4 regions of the Lysinibacillus sp. 2017 genome follow, and region 3 is predicted to be linked to each of the others. Evidence: riboswitches for the same ligand, from Rfam matches in the RefSeq annotation. Region 3 holds a riboswitch; each other region holds the start of a gene.
The links. A riboswitch is a leader RNA that binds a small molecule or an ion and turns the genes downstream of it on or off. The one in region 3 is predicted to bind S-adenosylmethionine.
Positions count from the first base shown of each region.

Region 1: it holds a riboswitch for S-adenosylmethionine, as region 3 does, so the genes downstream of both, metK (methionine adenosyltransferase) here and DCE79_RS09815 (Na+/H+ antiporter NhaC family protein) in region 3, are expected to answer to the same signal.
Region 2: it holds a riboswitch for S-adenosylmethionine, as region 3 does, so the genes downstream of both, DCE79_RS17375 (methionine ABC transporter ATP-binding protein) here and DCE79_RS09815 (Na+/H+ antiporter NhaC family protein) in region 3, are expected to answer to the same signal.
Region 4: it holds a riboswitch for S-adenosylmethionine, as region 3 does, so the genes downstream of both, DCE79_RS01355 (O-acetylhomoserine aminocarboxypropyltransferase/cysteine synthase family protein) here and DCE79_RS09815 (Na+/H+ antiporter NhaC family protein) in region 3, are expected to answer to the same signal.

Region 1 covers NZ_CP029002.1:2,836,658-2,840,828, reverse strand. Annotated here, with positions in the region: gene pckA (phosphoenolpyruvate carboxykinase (ATP)) at 1-707, opposite strand, end outside; SAM riboswitch class I at 907-1,020, shown strand; gene metK (methionine adenosyltransferase) at 1,271-2,467, shown strand; gene DCE79_RS13765 (gamma carbonic anhydrase) at 2,595-3,107, opposite strand; gene DCE79_RS13760 (alpha/beta hydrolase) at 3,249-4,052, shown strand.
Region 2 covers NZ_CP029002.1:3,553,524-3,557,694, forward strand. Annotated here, with positions in the region: gene DCE79_RS17360 ((4Fe-4S)-binding protein) at 341-580, shown strand; gene DCE79_RS17365 (GNAT family N-acetyltransferase) at 568-837, shown strand; gene DCE79_RS17370 (DUF948 domain-containing protein) at 891-1,295, opposite strand; SAM riboswitch class I at 1,520-1,620, shown strand; gene DCE79_RS17375 (methionine ABC transporter ATP-binding protein) at 1,728-2,753, shown strand; gene DCE79_RS17380 (methionine ABC transporter permease) at 2,743-3,405, shown strand; gene DCE79_RS17385 (MetQ/NlpA family ABC transporter substrate-binding protein) at 3,419-4,171, shown strand, end outside.
Region 3 covers NZ_CP029002.1:2,045,848-2,050,018, forward strand. Annotated here, with positions in the region: gene DCE79_RS09800 (PadR family transcriptional regulator) at 1-218, opposite strand, end outside; gene DCE79_RS09805 (YitT family protein) at 579-1,142, shown strand; gene epsC (serine O-acetyltransferase EpsC) at 1,260-2,189, opposite strand; SAM riboswitch class I at 2,485-2,588, shown strand; gene DCE79_RS09815 (Na+/H+ antiporter NhaC family protein) at 2,686-3,972, shown strand.
Region 4 covers NZ_CP029002.1:294,522-298,692, forward strand. Annotated here, with positions in the region: gene nfsA (oxygen-insensitive NADPH nitroreductase) at 1-23, opposite strand, end outside; gene DCE79_RS01350 (DASS family sodium-coupled anion symporter) at 108-1,586, opposite strand; SAM riboswitch class I at 2,010-2,126, shown strand; gene DCE79_RS01355 (O-acetylhomoserine aminocarboxypropyltransferase/cysteine synthase family protein) at 2,249-3,553, shown strand; gene DCE79_RS01360 (hypothetical protein) at 3,786-4,171, shown strand, end outside.

The DNA.
Region 1 (4,171 bases), 790 kb from region 3:
CCTGATAAACCGAAGAATAATGAAACGTCGCCTTCTTCGCCAACGTTAGCTGAACAGTGCATTGGGAAGATGCCTTGCTCTGGTAATAAATAGTTCATAATACCGAAGATTGATTTTTTCATTTCACCAGCGTACTCAGTACCACCGATTAAAATAATTTTCTTTTCAAGAGAAGTGATGATAAATGTTTCTGAAGCTGTACCATCTACCTCTGGATTTGCTTTAAAGTTTGGAGCAGCAACGATTGTGAAATCAGCTACATGAGAAGCTAATTCCTCTGCTGTTGGACGGATGAATAATTGATGACAAAATAGGTTATGCCAAGCATATTCGTTAATTACTTTAATTGATAGTTGAGAATCTATATCTGCACCTGCAAAGCCGTTGAACACGAATAATTCATCGCACTCTTTTAAGTAGTTAATGACTTTTACATATAATTTGTCGAATACTTCTGATGAGATTGGACGGTTAATTTTACCCCAGTTAATTTTATCTTTAGAACCGTCTTCTTCAACCATGTATTTATCTTTAGGAGAACGGCCAGTATATTTGCCTGTTTCAGCACGTAAAGCACCGTCAACAGTTAACATTGCTTCTCCACGTGATGTCGCTTTTTCAACTAATTGTGGAACTGATAGTTGTGTTTGAATATTTTCCCCGTTTAAAAGTTCTTTCAGCTCGTTAGCAATTTCTACCGAATTCATCGATTAAATACCATCCTTTTTTATAGTATTCCCTTGTGTAGGGGAGTTGTTTGTTAATTCAAAAATAGTATAACACATTGATATTAATAATCTATACTAATTATGAATTATTTTTAATGGATTTTCTAACTGTAATAATTAAGACAAAATTGGTTGACATAAAATCCGTTTTTACGTAAGATTGTTTAATGAACGGATACTCTTATCCCGAGCTGGTGGAGGGGCAGGCCCTTTGAAACCCGGCAACCTGCGTTATGTTAACGTGTTGGTGCCAACCTGATGCAAGGGCAAAATAACCCTTGAACGATAAGAGTGAAAGGTAACGAAGCATATTAATCCTTTCCTCACGCGTGATGAGCGCGGTAATGAGTGAAAGGATTTTTTTATTTTGATTTAAAAATCGCGAATAGATTTAAGATAGAGTTAAATTTATAGCCTTTCAAAACCTCGTGTTAAAGCAAACAAAGCTTGGCGTTTATACTATTACTATATAAACGGACATGGGTAATGAGTACCGTATCAAAACAAAAAACAATTGCCAAAGTGAATTAGGAGGAAATGACATGACAAATCGTCGACTGTTTACATCAGAAAGTGTAACGGAAGGACATCCAGATAAAATTTGTGACCAAATTTCAGATGCTATTTTAGATGCCATTTTAGCAGCAGATCCAAACGCACGTGTAGCTTGTGAAACAACGGTAACAACAGGCTTAGTATTAGTTTCTGGTGAAATTACAACAACAACTTATGTGGATATGAAAGGAATTATCCGTGATACTGTAGCAGAAATTGGCTACACACGTGGTAAATACGGCTTTGATGCTGAAAACTTAGCAGTACTTGTAGCGGTGGGAGAACAATCTCCTGATATCGCACAAGGTGTTGACCAAGCATTAGAAGCACGTGAAGGTTCAATGACGGACGAAGAGTTAGAAGCAATTGGAGCAGGTGACCAAGGTTTAATGTTCGGTTACGCTTGTAATGAAACACCTGAATTAATGCCAATGCCGATTTCATTAGCACACAAATTAGCACGCCGTTTAACAGAAGTGCGTAAAAACGGTACATTAGATTACTTACGTCCAGATGGTAAAACACAAGTGACAATCGAGTATGGTGAAAATAATGTTCCTTTACGTGTAGATACAATTGTTATTTCAACACAACACGATGAAGAAGCAACATTAGAACAAATTCAAGCGGATATGAAAAAATACGTAATCGCAGAAGTTGTACCAGCAGAGCTTTTAGATGAAGCAACAAAATACTTCATCAATCCAACTGGTCGTTTCGTAATCGGTGGTCCTAAAGGAGATGCAGGTCTTACAGGACGTAAAATTATTGTCGACACTTACGGTGGTTATGCACGTCATGGTGGCGGTGCATTCTCAGGTAAAGATGCAACAAAAGTTGACCGTTCGGCAGCCTATGCAGCTCGTTATGTTGCAAAAAATATCGTAGCAGCTGGCTTAGCAGATCGCGCGGAAGTACAACTTGCCTATGCAATTGGTGTAGCTCAACCCGTATCGATTGCTGTAGATACATTCGGTACTGGTAAAGTTGCTGAAAGTAAAATCGTTGAGTGGGTTCGTGAATTATTTGACCTACGTCCAGCAGGGATTATTAAAATGCTTGACTTGCGTCGTCCGATTTACAAACAAACAGCTGCATACGGTCACTTCGGTCGTACAGATATAAATGTTCCTTGGGAAAATACAGATAAGGCAGCAGCTTTAAAAGAAAAAGCAGGCCTATAATAAAAAAAGAAAAGGAGCAGTGGTCGACATATCGTTGACACCGCTCCTTTTTTTATTTTTGACTTGAAAAAAATTCATTATATAAATAGGAAGAAATACATTTTTTAGTAAGAGTGTTATTTCACAATTACTTTTGTAAGGATTTATAATATTGTCCCTTTTCTACATATTCACGAATAATCCGGTCCATATCTGCACGATCTTCCGCTGTCACTTCGCGTACGACTTTTGCAGGGCGTCCCATTGCTAGCATATTTGGAGGAATGACTTTTCCTGGCGGTACAAGGCTACCTGCACCGATAAATGCGCCTTCCCCAATTTCAGCACCATCTAAAATGATGGAACCCATGCCAATTAGTGCACGTTTCTTTATTGTGCAGCTATGTAATGTTACTTGATGACCAATTGTTACTTCGTCTTCAATAATTAATGGAAATGCTGGGCTCTGGTGGAGACAAGATAAATCTTGAACACTAACACGGTCACCAATAATTGTTTTGTTGACATCGCCACGTATGACGGTATTGAACCAAATTGTAGTTTCGGCACCGATTGTTACGTCACCTGTAATCGTTGCATAATCTGCAATAAAAGCAGAAGGATGAATCGATGGAGTTTTATCTTTGTATGGATAAATCATACGAAATTCCTCTTTTCTTGTATAAAATAGTATTTGAATCTAATAGTATCGTACCAAATGAATTGAAATTTTCAAATAACATTTCTTTTTTCAATAGATGGATTATAATGAATAGAAGTTTCATATGAAGGAGGTTTAATCATGTGGAAATGGGAAGCTGAAGGGCAACCGAAAGCGGTAGTTGCTATACTACATAGTGCATATGAACATCATCGTTGGTATGCATGGTTAATTGAAAAGTTTCGAAGTGCAGGCTTTCATGTTGTCATGGGAGATTTACCGGGACATGGAGATCAAGCAAAATATGCGAGATACCATGATGAAGATTTCGAGGAATATGTATCTTATACAAAACTACTATTAAAGGTAGCACTTGAATATAATTTACCGCTGTTTATAGTCGGAAATGGTTTAGGTAGTACGATTGCGATGAAGGCACTTAAAAAAAATAAAATTGAATGTGCAGGTATTATTTTGACGTCACCTTGGTTAAATTTAAAGCTTACACCAGGTAAAATGTCCAATGCTTTAACGAGCTTAAGTGCGATTACATCAAATGTTAAGATTAAGCATGAATTGACGTTGCAACATTGCTCTAGAAATACAGATGTATTAATAGAGTTAAAAGAAAGTTTACCACTCAACAGTATGGTAACCGTGAAATGGTATCGTGATTGGCAACAAATATCGCGAACTTTACGTGATCCAGAATACAAATTTCCAGATGTTCCGCTGTTATTAATGAATGGCGAAAATGATAAAGTGACAGATATTGCAGCTTCTAAAAAGTGGCTGTTGCAACAATCTTTGACAGAATTTCATTATAAAGAGTGGGCAAACTGCCTTCACAGTCTCTATTTTGAACTGGAACGTGAAGAAGTTTTCCGCTATACAACCGACTTTATTAATAATGTATTAAGAGATTTAGGTTATATAATTGAATAGTATTTTACCTAACAAAAAATTATAATTTGTTAGGTTTTTTTTATTTTTGAAAAAATCTATCGAAATTTTCGAATATTTGTAATATACTAAATTTTAAATTAATACAATAATTTTACAAA
Region 2 (4,171 bases), 1.5 Mb from region 3:
TTTCGCGACTTGTTGTATAACACCTTACTTGAATCCCATTCTACTCCGATTTCTTTAAAAAGAAAGTGAAATCGATAGCTTTTCACAATGTATTCATAATTAAAACGCTTTCTTTGAACACTTTGTGACACTCGTTTTTTGGAGGTCTAAAACACAAAATAGAAAATTAAATCTTTAAACAGCATCTTCTGTTGTAGTACAGAATAAAAACGCTTTCTTTTAAAACAAAAGGATAATTATTACATTTATAAGGTGCATTACCTTGTTTATTTGTTAAAAATACATCGTTTTAGGGTATGTGTAATATACGTATTCCTATCTATTTAGAGGCAGGTGACTTATGAAGGAAGAACAATTAGTAAATGAAGGTTACCGAAAATACATTGGCGATCATATCGATGTATTTTTTACCGATATTTGTGAGCGTTCAGGAAATTGTGTCCGTGGGAGTCCTAATGTTTTTGATACAAAGCGAAAGCCGTGGATTATTGCAGACGCTGCATCAACCGATGAAGTAGCTGCCGTCATCTGGAGCACTTCAATATATTCGAAAAGAGGGATAAACCATTGCAAATTTTAATTGAGGAAAAACGTGTAATTGCTACAGAGAATGGTAAAGAGCTTGGGGAGATGACCTTCGTTAAGTCTAGTGACCAATTTTTCATTATTGATCATACAGGTGTTGCCGATGAGGCACGTGGTCGTGGTGTTGGACAAGAAATGGTGAAAACTTTTGTTGAGTTTGCACGAGAAAACGGCAAAAAAATCGTTCCACTTTGTCCATTTGCGAAGGCACAATTCACCAAAAATCCTAACTATGAAGATGTATTAGAGTAAAACCAAAACGCTTCGTCGATTATATAATTAGACGAAGCGTTTTTTGTTTACTATTACTGCGCTTTTCGATTTAAAAAGCCCATCGCGATGTTCGTCCATTGCTCGACTTCCGCTTGCTTTTGTGCATCGTTTTGAACATTCTTCACAATGGCTAGCGTCGCTTTTTGTGTAGACTCAGACACTTCATTTAACATATTTCCTGAATCTTTTACCGATTGGACAAGAGCTTGAAACGATGTTTTCTTATAGTCAATATCCGTTTTCATTCGGTCCACCGTTGACGTAAGTGCCGTTGTTTGCGTTTGAACTCCGTTTAGCTGCTTTTGAATCCCCTCTACATGTGACAAAATAATTGTAATCGTATTTTTTAGCGGGACAACAACGACTGCAATACATCCAACTAAAGCAACGACTGCAACGATTAAAATAATAACGGTAGCTAAAAGCCATGGATTCATCTTTATTCCTCCTTTTCAATGAACTATTATCTTATATTTTATTATAATTACCCTCATTTTTACTAATTTATCCGTTCCATGTTCCTACCTTCAAATTAGTTTCATCATGAACTTTAATAATAACATCTTAAAAAAAATTTTTTCTGAAAATTTAAATATAGTTATTGACAATAGAATTACTTGGATTTAAGATTAAGAACATATCAAACGCAACTGAATATATTTTCTTATCAAGAGAGATGGAGGGACAGGCCCTTTGAAGTCTCGGCAACAGCTATTTTAGCATTGTGCCAAATCCTGCAAGTGTAAACTTGGAAGATAAGATCAAAAGTGATGAAGTCTATTCAACCTTTCGTATCTTATTTTTTATGATACGAGAGGTTTTTTTGTTTTAAAAATAACTTTTGCAAGGGAATGAAAGTAGGTTTTTAAATGATCGAATTTTCAAATATATCAAAGACATTCAAAATGAAAGACCGTGAAGTGCACGCTGTTAAAAATGTAAATTTAACGGTACATAAAGGAGATATTTTTGGCATTATCGGTTTTAGTGGCGCAGGAAAAAGTACGTTACTGCGATTAGTTAATTCTCTAGAACAGCCAACAACCGGCTCCATTACCGTTAACGGTACGGACTTAGCGAAAATTTCTCAAAAAGAGCTTCGTCAATTGCGACGAAACATCGGAATGATTTTCCAGAACTTTAACTTAATGACCTCGCGTACTGTAGCAGGAAATATCGCTTATCCATTAAAACTTGCAGGCAAATCCAAAAGTGAGATTGAGCGAAGAACTGCAGAATTATTAAAGTTTGTTGGGTTATCTGAAAAAGCAAAGGATTACCCAGAACAATTATCAGGCGGACAAAAGCAGCGAGTCGGAATCGCTCGTGCACTTGCTACAAACCCTGATATTTTAATTTGCGATGAAGCAACTTCCGCGCTAGATCCTGAAACAACAGCGGATATATTGAGATTATTAAAACGCGTGAATGAAGAACTCGGGATTACTGTCTTACTAATTACACATGAAATGCATGTCATCCAAACGATTTGTAATCGTGTTGCTGTTATGGAAAATGGACAGGTCATTGAAAGTGGCAATGTCTACGACGTTTTCACCCAACCACAACATCCGACAACACAACGCTTTATCCAATCTGTACATCAAGATATGCCATCCGAACACATTTTAAAAGAATGGAAGCAATCTGGTGGACAACATTTATACCGAATATTATTTAAAGGCTCATTAACTCATAACCCATTACTTTCTGAAATTACACAAAAACATCAAGTACCGTTCAATATCATTTACGGATCGGTACGAGAATTGCAAAATAAAATGTTTGGCAATCTTCTCGTTTCATTTAAAGGTAATGATGCACAAGTGAACTATGTAATAGAAGAACTTTCACAAATTGTAGAAGTAGAGGAGGTTTTATTAAATGAAGGTTGATTGGAATACATTTTGGCCGAGGATTGCAGAAGCAACAGGTGAAACACTTTTTATGGTCATTTTAACGCTTCTTTTCGGTTCAATTCTTGGTATAACGCTAGGTTTACTTTTATTTGTTACAAGAGAAAACAATATTCTTGAAAGCAAAATTACATTTAACTTACTAAATATCTTAATTAATATTATTCGACCTGTTCCATTTATTATTTTCTTAGTGGCTATATCCCCTCTCACACGCTTAGTAATGGGGACCACAATTGGAACATCCGCAGCCGTCTTTCCAATGACCATTGCTTCTGCATTTGGGATTGCACGAATTGTGGAAACAAATCTTATTGGTATTGACCCCGGTGTTATAGAGGCAGCAAAAGCAATGGGAGCCAGCCCGTTTCAAATTATTTTTACGGTGTTAATCCCTGAAGCACTTGGACCTCTAATTTTAGGTTTAACATTCGTCACAATTAGTTTAATCGACTTTTCAGCAGTAGCAGGAACAGTTGGTGGAGGTGGTTTAGGTCATATCGCAATCACTTACGGTTACCAACGATTCGATACAAGTGTCATGATCGTCACCGTCATTATATTAATTATTCTTGTACAACTTGCACAATGGTTAGGCAACGCATTAGCAAAAAAAATATTAAGACGATAGGAGCAAATCATTCATGAAAAAATTATTATTTTTAGTATTCACAGCATTAGCAATATTTACCTTAGCAGCCTGCGGAGATGAGGAAAGCAGCGTAGTAAAAATTGGTGTCAACGGTGCAGATGGTGCACAATGGCCAATCTTAAAAGAAAAATTGGCTAAAGAAGGCATCGAAATTGAATTAGTTGAATTTGAAGACTACATCTTACCAAACAACGCATTAGCACATGGCGATGTTGATTTAAATGCATTCCAACACATTTCATTTTTAGCTAGCTATACAAATGAAAGTGGCAACGATTTAATTCCATTAGGCTCTACCGTGTTTGCACCACTTGGGTTATATTCAAAAAAAATTACAGATATCAATGAAATTAAAGAAGGCGACAAAATTGCCATTCCTGACGATGCATCAAACCAAGCACGTGCATTACGTTTATTAGAATCAGCAGGATTTATAGAACTAGCAGACGACTTCGGATTATTTGGGGATCCAACAAAAATTACAGCAAACAAATTAAACTTAGACATCATTCCAATGACAGCTCAACAAACACCACACGTATTACCAGATGTAACGGCCGCTATCATTAATAACGGGATTGCTGGTCAAGCTGGTCTTAACCCAGGGGAAGATCCAATTTACCGTGAGTTAAGTGAGGATGAAAGTGTCTTCCCATATGTCAACATTATTGCTGCACGTGCAGAAGATAAAGACAATGAAGTATATCAGAAAATTATTGAAGCCTACCATACAGAAGAAATTGAA
Region 3 (4,171 bases):
ATATAAACTTTTCTACGAGAATCACTATCGTCAAATAGTGTAATGTATTCCTGCACCATGAGTTTTTTAATAATAGTATAGAGCGATGCCGGACCAATTGTGACCTCACCGTCCGTCAACACTTCAATATCACTCATCACTACATAGCCATGCTTCGGCTGTGTAAATGCAGCCATAATATAAAAAACCGAATCGGTCAGTTGCTCTAATGATTTCATTTTTCCACCTCTTTATATCACTTTATGATATATCTAATTCCAATATATCATAAAGTGATATAAACGCAACTAATTTTTCTGAATATTACAGTATTTACAGGTCAACAACTATTATTTCTTTAGAAAAAGGACGTTACTATTTCATTTACCGGGTGCAAATACTTATTTTGCTCATTCATTACTTGAGAAACGGATGGAAGTTCAAAAGTTCTGTATGTGTAGGTTTACTCTTTACAGTTCTATTTAAAATTTGCATCTAAATTACTTCTTTCTGCCGAATAATGAACATATATTTACCATTGAAATTCACAATATTTTGCTTAAGTTACTTTAAAATAGTCTGTATTATGAGGTGGTTACCTGTCCTTTCTAAAAAAAGGTTTTGCACTAATTATAGGTAGCATTCTTTTATCTTTAGGAATAAATATGTTTTTAGTACCACATGAAATATTAGATGGGGGTACAGTTGGTATTGGATTAATAATAAATTACATATGGGGTTTGGAAACAGGTGTAACTATTATCATATTAAGTGTTCCCATCTTTATATTTGCATGGTTTCATTACAGAAGTTATTTTTATAATAGTTTACATGGCATGATTATCTCTTCTTTTTTTATTGATTTTCTAACACCTGTTAGTACGCTATTTAAAATTGATGCACTATATAGTTCTATTCTAGGTGGCATTTTAATAGGAATTGGGATTGGCTTGATGTTGCTATTTCAGACAAGTACAGGCGGCACAGATTTTATTGCCCAGTTTTTATGTGATAAAACAGGGATTAATGTAGGGATATATATTTTAATCATTGATGCTTTTGTGGTTATATGTGGTGGTCTATTATTATCCTCCGAGACTTTTTTACTTTCCATTCTTACTATACTTTCTGTTAGCATAACAACGAGTTATATTACAAAGTAGGATCTATTCACCTAAAGCGTACGCGAACACAGACATCCAACTATCATTAAAATTTATACAAAATAATAAAAAAGCCAGAGAAGTCGGATTAAGTTCCGCTTCACTGGCTTATTCTGTTTAGATTTCATAATCCGCTACATATTCTTTACTAATGCTAATATTCGGTGATGGCTGTGAGTTGTAGACACGTGAATATGGTGGCACGGTGTTGGTTAGCCAAATGTTACTTCCAAGTACAGTATCATGACCGATTGTCGTTTTACCGCCTAAAATTGTGGCACCCGCATAAATAACGACATTATCCTCGATGTTTGGATGACGTTTAATGCCTTTGATTGGATTGCCATTTTCATCAAGTGGGAAGCTTAGTGCTCCAAGTGTCACACCTTGATAGATTTTTACGTTATTACCAATCGTACATGTTTCCCCGATAACAACACCTGTACCGTGGTCAATGAAGAACGAATGACCGATTGATGCGCCTGGGTGAATATCGATTCCTGTTAACTGATGTGCATATTCTGACATAATACGCGGCACAATCGTTACATCTAATTTATATAGCTCGTGTGCGATACGGTGAATGAAGACCGCGCGAACAGATGGATAGCTTAGTAAAATCTCCTCTGTTGACGTTGCAGCTGGGTCACCATTGTAGGCAGCATGAATATCGGTTTGAATCATTTCGCGAATTTTAGGGAAGCTTTCTATTAACTTCATAACAACCTGATCGGCTCTTTCGCCGCATTGTCCATCACAGTTGTCATTATTTTGGTAGATTAATACCTTTTCAATCAGATCACGCAAATCTAATGCAGACTTACGAATATTATTTGTAACATCCGTCAGTGTACGCGTCTTATCGCTTCCTCCTTGGTGATAGATCTTTGGAAAAATGATTTGATGGAAGTTTTTTAAAATTCCCTGAATTTTATCGCGTCCCGTAAAGCCAATCGTTTTTTCAACTTCCATATGCTTTTCGTCGTATTCCGTTAATTCTTTTGCAATCGCCGACGTTTCATTATTTAGCCAATCTTCAATTTTCATATATCTAATCCCCTTTATGTTTCTAAACTTAGTTTATCGTTTTAGGTTAAAATTTCAAACTTTTTTATCCTTATTCGCACTAATGCAGTCATTTATACGTAACTAGGAGTGATTGCTCTTTTTCTTTATGATAGTTCATTTTAGATGATAAACCAAAATATGTTAAAATTGCATCAAACTTTTGGCCTTCATCACCAGTAAACATCAAAATAATATCCAACAATAATAATTTATTGACAATTTATCGAAAATCATATATTGTAGTTCTTACTTTGAAAAAAATAATATGATTAACTTCTTATCATGAGAGATGGAGGGACTGGCCCTATGAAATCTCGGCAGCGGAACGAATGTAGTTACTGTGCCAAATCCAGCAAGTACGCACTTGAAAGATAAGCTGAGGTTTTCCGTAATGTAGGTCTCTTCTTGTTCGTTTAAGGAGAGACTTTTTTGTGTGCTTGGACTTGATTTGAAGGAAAAGATGTTGGAGGTTTGTATGAAAAAAGGTAATCCATGGGCGTTACTCCCATTTGTAGTGTTTTTAGTGTTATTTATCGGATCAGGCATTTTATTAGACGACTTTTATGCGTTCCCTGTCATTATAGCGATTGCGATTTCTGGTGCTGTCGCATTAGCCATGAATCGTAAAGAATCCCTTTCAACAAAGGTCGATATTTTTTGTAAGGGTGCCGGCAATTCAAATGTCATGCTAATGGTACTGATTTTCTTATTAGCAGGTGCCTTTTCTGAAACGGCAAAAGGAATGGGTGCTGTTGATGCTACTGTTAACTTTGCCCTTTCCATCGCTCCGCAAAATTTACTTGTTGTTGGCTTATTTGTGATTGCTTGTTTTATATCCCTTGCGATGGGAACCTCTGTCGGGACAATCGTTGCCATTGCTCCAATTGGTGTAGGTATCGGTGAGCAAACAGATCTTTCACTTGCGTTACTCATGGCGACGATTATTGGTGGTGCTATGTTTGGCGATAATTTATCGTTTATTTCAGATACGACGATTACTTCCGTTCGTACACAAGGTGCACAAATGAAGGATAAATTTAAAGTGAACTTCCTCATTGTATTACCAGCGGCTATTGTCACATGTGTCATTTTAATGTTTATGACGATGAACTCAAACGCTCAAATTACGTATGAAACCTTTGAGTGGATTAAAATTATCCCTTATATTTTCGTCATTATTTTTGCATTAGCAGGTCTTAATGTATTTCTTGTTTTGGCTTGTGGTATTGGTATTGCAGGCATTATTGGACTAATTGATGGTAGTTATAATGTCATGAGCCTTGTGCAAGCAGCTGGCGATGGGATGGCTGGTATGTTTGAAATGGCCTTTTTAGCGATTCTTATTGCAGGAATGGTTGAAGTCATCAAGCATAATGGGGGTATTGATTTTATCTTGCAATTGGCCACTCGCAAAATCAAATCTAAAAAAGATGCAGAGTTTGCAATGGCTGGTTTAGTGAGCTTAACGGATTTATCGACTGCCAATAATACAATTGCGATTTTAATTGCTGGCCCTCTCGCAAAAAATATTGCCACTCAATATGATATTGAGCCACGAAAATCAGCGAGTATTATCGATATATTCTCTTGTGCAGTACAAGGATTAATCCCATATGGTGCACAATTTTTAGTTGCCGCTGGTGTCGCTGGCATTTCGCCAATCACGATGATGCAATATGCGTATTATTCAATGTTTATTGCAGTTTGTGGCGTTATCGCAATACTCATTGGTTATCCAAAAGCTAAAAAAATACGTGCTTAGTGTACACAAGCTCTCATTCGCATAGTAATTGCGGTGAGGGCTTTTTTAAAATTTTGAAAAAGTCTGAGAACTAGATACAAAACACTTTTGAATGGTTAACAAGGAATGAATTTGCTCTATTTGCTTATACTATGTCCAGTGAAGTGGATAAACTTTGCGGCAAATTAATATACATTCAAAAATTTCTTAGAATCGAGGG
Region 4 (4,171 bases), 1.8 Mb from region 3:
CGTAATAATTCTCTAGTTTCCATGTAAATTTCCCCCTTATGTATGAAAATAAGCTTAAAGGAATTGTCCCTTAAGCCTATTCTAGTCAATATTTTACTGGAAGTCGATTATAATAATCCGATCCATTGCCAGTATGTTGCACTGAAGATAAGGATTAAAATATATCCGAAAATTGTTAGTGGGATACCTGACTTTAAGAAATCTTTTGTTGTAAATGAACCTGTACCGTAAGCTAACATATTTTGTGGTGCACTTACTGGTAATAAGAAACCGAAGCAGATAACGAATTGTTGAATAATAACGAATCCGATTTGGTTTTCAACAGGCATTGGTAAGCTCATAGCAAGTGCGATAAATACTGGGATTAACGCAGATGCAAGACTTGTTGCAGATGCGAAACCAAGGTGAATCACGATGTTGAATACCGTTACTAATGCGATCGTTGCTAAAATTGGCATAGAATCTAGACCAAGTGAACCGAAGATTGTATCCGATAACCAAGCAGCACCTTTTGTACTTAAAAGTGTTGAACCTAATGAAATACCTACTGCGAATACGATTAGTGTACCCCAGTCGATACGGCTAGAAGCTTCTTTCCAAGTATATACACCAACTTTAGGTGTTAATAAGAAAGCAATTGCTAAAATCGTGATTGTTGTTGTATCAAATGGATGTAATTTTCCTTCTGTTGCCCAAAAGAATAATAATACAAGTGATGTAATGATTAATGTGATTTCCTTACGTTTTAGTGGCCCAAGTTCCGCTAATTGTTTGCGGATGATATCTTTACCACTTGAAATATTGTCTGTTTCGGGTTTGATTAATTTAGTCATGACGAAGAATAAGACAATCGACATAATTACTGAGAATGGCGCTGCATACATGAACCACTCGCCCCAAGAAATATCTACACCAAATTCTGTATTAATGAAGCCTAGCGCTACTAAGTTTTGTGCAGCAGCCGTTTTAATACCAACGTTCCAAATGGAAACGGCTTGTGTTGCTGTAATTACTAATAATGCAGCAAGCTTACTTTCCTTTGATAAACCAAACGCTGCAACAATTCCTAAAAGAATTGGCACAACGGCACCAGCACGAGCAGTCGCACTTGGTACAACGAATGCTAACACGATGGCTACTAAAATTGCACCAAATACAAGTGCTTTTGTTTTTGTACCAACTAATGATAAAACCCATAAGGCAATACGCTTATGTAAGTTTGTAATTTGCATAGCAGCTGCTAAAAATAACGCCATACCTACTAATGCAACGGCAGAGTTACTAAATCCACCTAATGCTAATTTTAATGCATTGCTTGTCCCCATTTGTACAGAAGGATCTTCCATACTTGGTGCTAACCCTAAAAGTACGGCAATTGCCGCTAAAATCATTGCTGAGCTGACAGGATAGGTTACTGCTTCTGTTACCCATAAAATAACAGCAAATGCTAAAATCGCTAATGCGCGTTGACCAACAACGGGAAGGTCTCCGTTATTCGGTAAAAGTATGATTGTAATCAATGCGACAAAGGCTAAAATAATCCAAAGTGGCTTTAAATTACGTTTTGACGTTTTTTCTGTTGCCATAAAAATTCCCCCTTGTGTATAGTAATTTTTAAAAACGATAATAAATTAGGTGTTGAATGTTTTCTTAGAATAAAGTTAAGAGACAAAATTTCTAATATTACATAACGATGTAGGAAAACACTTTGATATGTATGAGTCATGTAAATAAAAGGTATTTGTCATAATTATTATAGCATTTAGGTGTTTTAAAACTGTTAATATTTGGTGAATTTTATTATTGTTAGATAATTGAAATGTAATTTTTTGTGGAAATTAAAATAGCAATTCAGTTGCGTTAAATAGAGAATTTTTGGCATTATTAGCAATAAAATAACACAATAGGGAATTTATAATAAATTGAATTCAGAAAATTAAAAATTTAAGTTGACGAATCATTTTGCATTGTTTTATACTGTGAAACAACGATGGAACATAAATCACATACTCTTATCAAGAGCGACTGAGGGAATAGGCCCTATGAAAGTCCGGCAACCAGTGAGTGATCAACTGACTAAGGTGCTACATCCTACAAAGTGCATTCTGCACTTTGAAAGATAAGAGGAGGAAAACTTGCTCATTTGCGGGACCCTCTTCTTAACTGAAGAGGGTTTTTTAGTTTTCTCAAAAAATCCTCCTCAAAATACACCGATTTCACCATCGAATACATTTTAGGAGGCAAAACAATGACAAATTTACGACCAGAAACAGTATTACTGCACGGGGGACAAAAGGCTGATCCCGTAACGGGTGCGATAGCCGTACCAATTTATCGTACGACGGCTTATGCTTTTGAAGACACTGCTCATGCGCAACGTCTATTTGCTTTAGAAGAAACAGGTAATATTTATTCGCGTATTATGAATCCTACAGTAGCGGTATTTGAAGAGCGTGTTGCGCAATTAGAAGGTGGGACAGCAGCGGTTGGACTTTCATCTGGTGCAGCAGCAGTCGCATTTTCGATTTTAAATTTAGCGGGTGCTGGTGATGAAATTGTTGCGGCAGGTTCACTTTATGGAGGCACGTACAATTTATTTGCGACTACGTTACCACGTTACGGCATCACAGTGAAATTTGTTGATGAGTCAGATCCAGAAAACTTCAGAAAAGCGATTACCGATAAAACGAAGGCGGTATACGCAGAAATTATCGGCAACCCAAGTTTGACAGTATTAGATATTGAAGCTGTAGCGGATATCGCACATGAAAACGATCTCCCATTATTGATTGATAGCACATTTGCTTCACCTTTTGGCAGTAACCCCATTGAATTTGGTGCAGACGTTGTCATTCATTCCGCAACCAAGTGGATTGGTGGGCATGGTACGACAATCGGCGGAATCGTTGTCGATGCAGGGAAGTTCGATTGGACGAAAGGAAAACACCCAGGTTTTATAGAGCCGGACGCTTCTTATCATGGTATTCGTTACGGAATTGATGCTGCAGGGGCTGCATTTGCCACAAAATTACGCGTTCAATTATTACGTGATTTCGGTCCAACTTTATCAGCGGACGCAGCATTTAACTTTTTACAAGGATTAGAAACGCTTCATTTGCGTATTACTCGTCATAATGAAAATGCACAAAAAGTAGCGGAATATTTAAAAAACCACCCATCTGTGGAATATGTAAACTACAACGGCTTTGAAGAATTTGCAACGCATGATTTAGCTAAGAAGTATTTAAAAAATGGCTTCGGCTCAATTATTACATTCGGTATTAGAGGTGGACGTGAAGCAGGGCGAGAGGTGATTGATAACGTAGAATTATTCTCGCACGTAGCCAACGTAGGGGATGCTCGGTCATTAATCATTCACCCAGCATCAACAACGCATCAACAACTGTCAGTAGAAGAATTAAAAATAGCAGGCGTTTCGGAAGAGCTCATTCGCTTATCGATTGGCCTAGAGGCTGTTGAAGATATTATTGCTGATTTAGAGCAAGCATTAGCAAAAGTAGCTACTCAAATAGAAGTAGAAACGAACGCTTAATTTCTTCGAATTCAGTAAAGAGTTATTTGTGCAATCACAAACCGAATTCAGACGCAAATATGCCGAAGTATATTTAATTAATATAGAAGAAACTCGCTCACCATTTCCCATTCGAAAAGGGAGCGAATTTTACAAAAATTAATCCCTACTATTTGTATAAGTTTTATTGACAAGATTAAAACCAAGTAATACAATAGGGATAATAAAACGTAAAGAAAAGGAGTTGTTCGACATGGGAAACGTATATAGTGCACAAAATATTGCAGCTTACGCCATATATGAATTAAATGATGCAAAGGAATTTGTGAATGCTTGTGGCATCCAGCAAATCTTAGCAGATATGAACTTAATGTGGCACAAAGTGTTTGGGCACAGTGCTTTCTCAGAAGCAACTCATAATCTTGCGACATCAGGCTACACTGTAAGAGAAGTAGCGGAGGAATATAAAGAGCACGGAGCAGCCCATCTTTTAGAGCCGGCAAAAGAGTGGTTTTTAAAATATGGTGAGTTCCAGTTAGTGCAACGCCCATTCGCGGTGCCAAACTTCACAGCTAAAGAAGAGATTATTATGAAAAAAGTTTTAACTGCCCATCGTTTACGCAATTACCAACTTGTAAA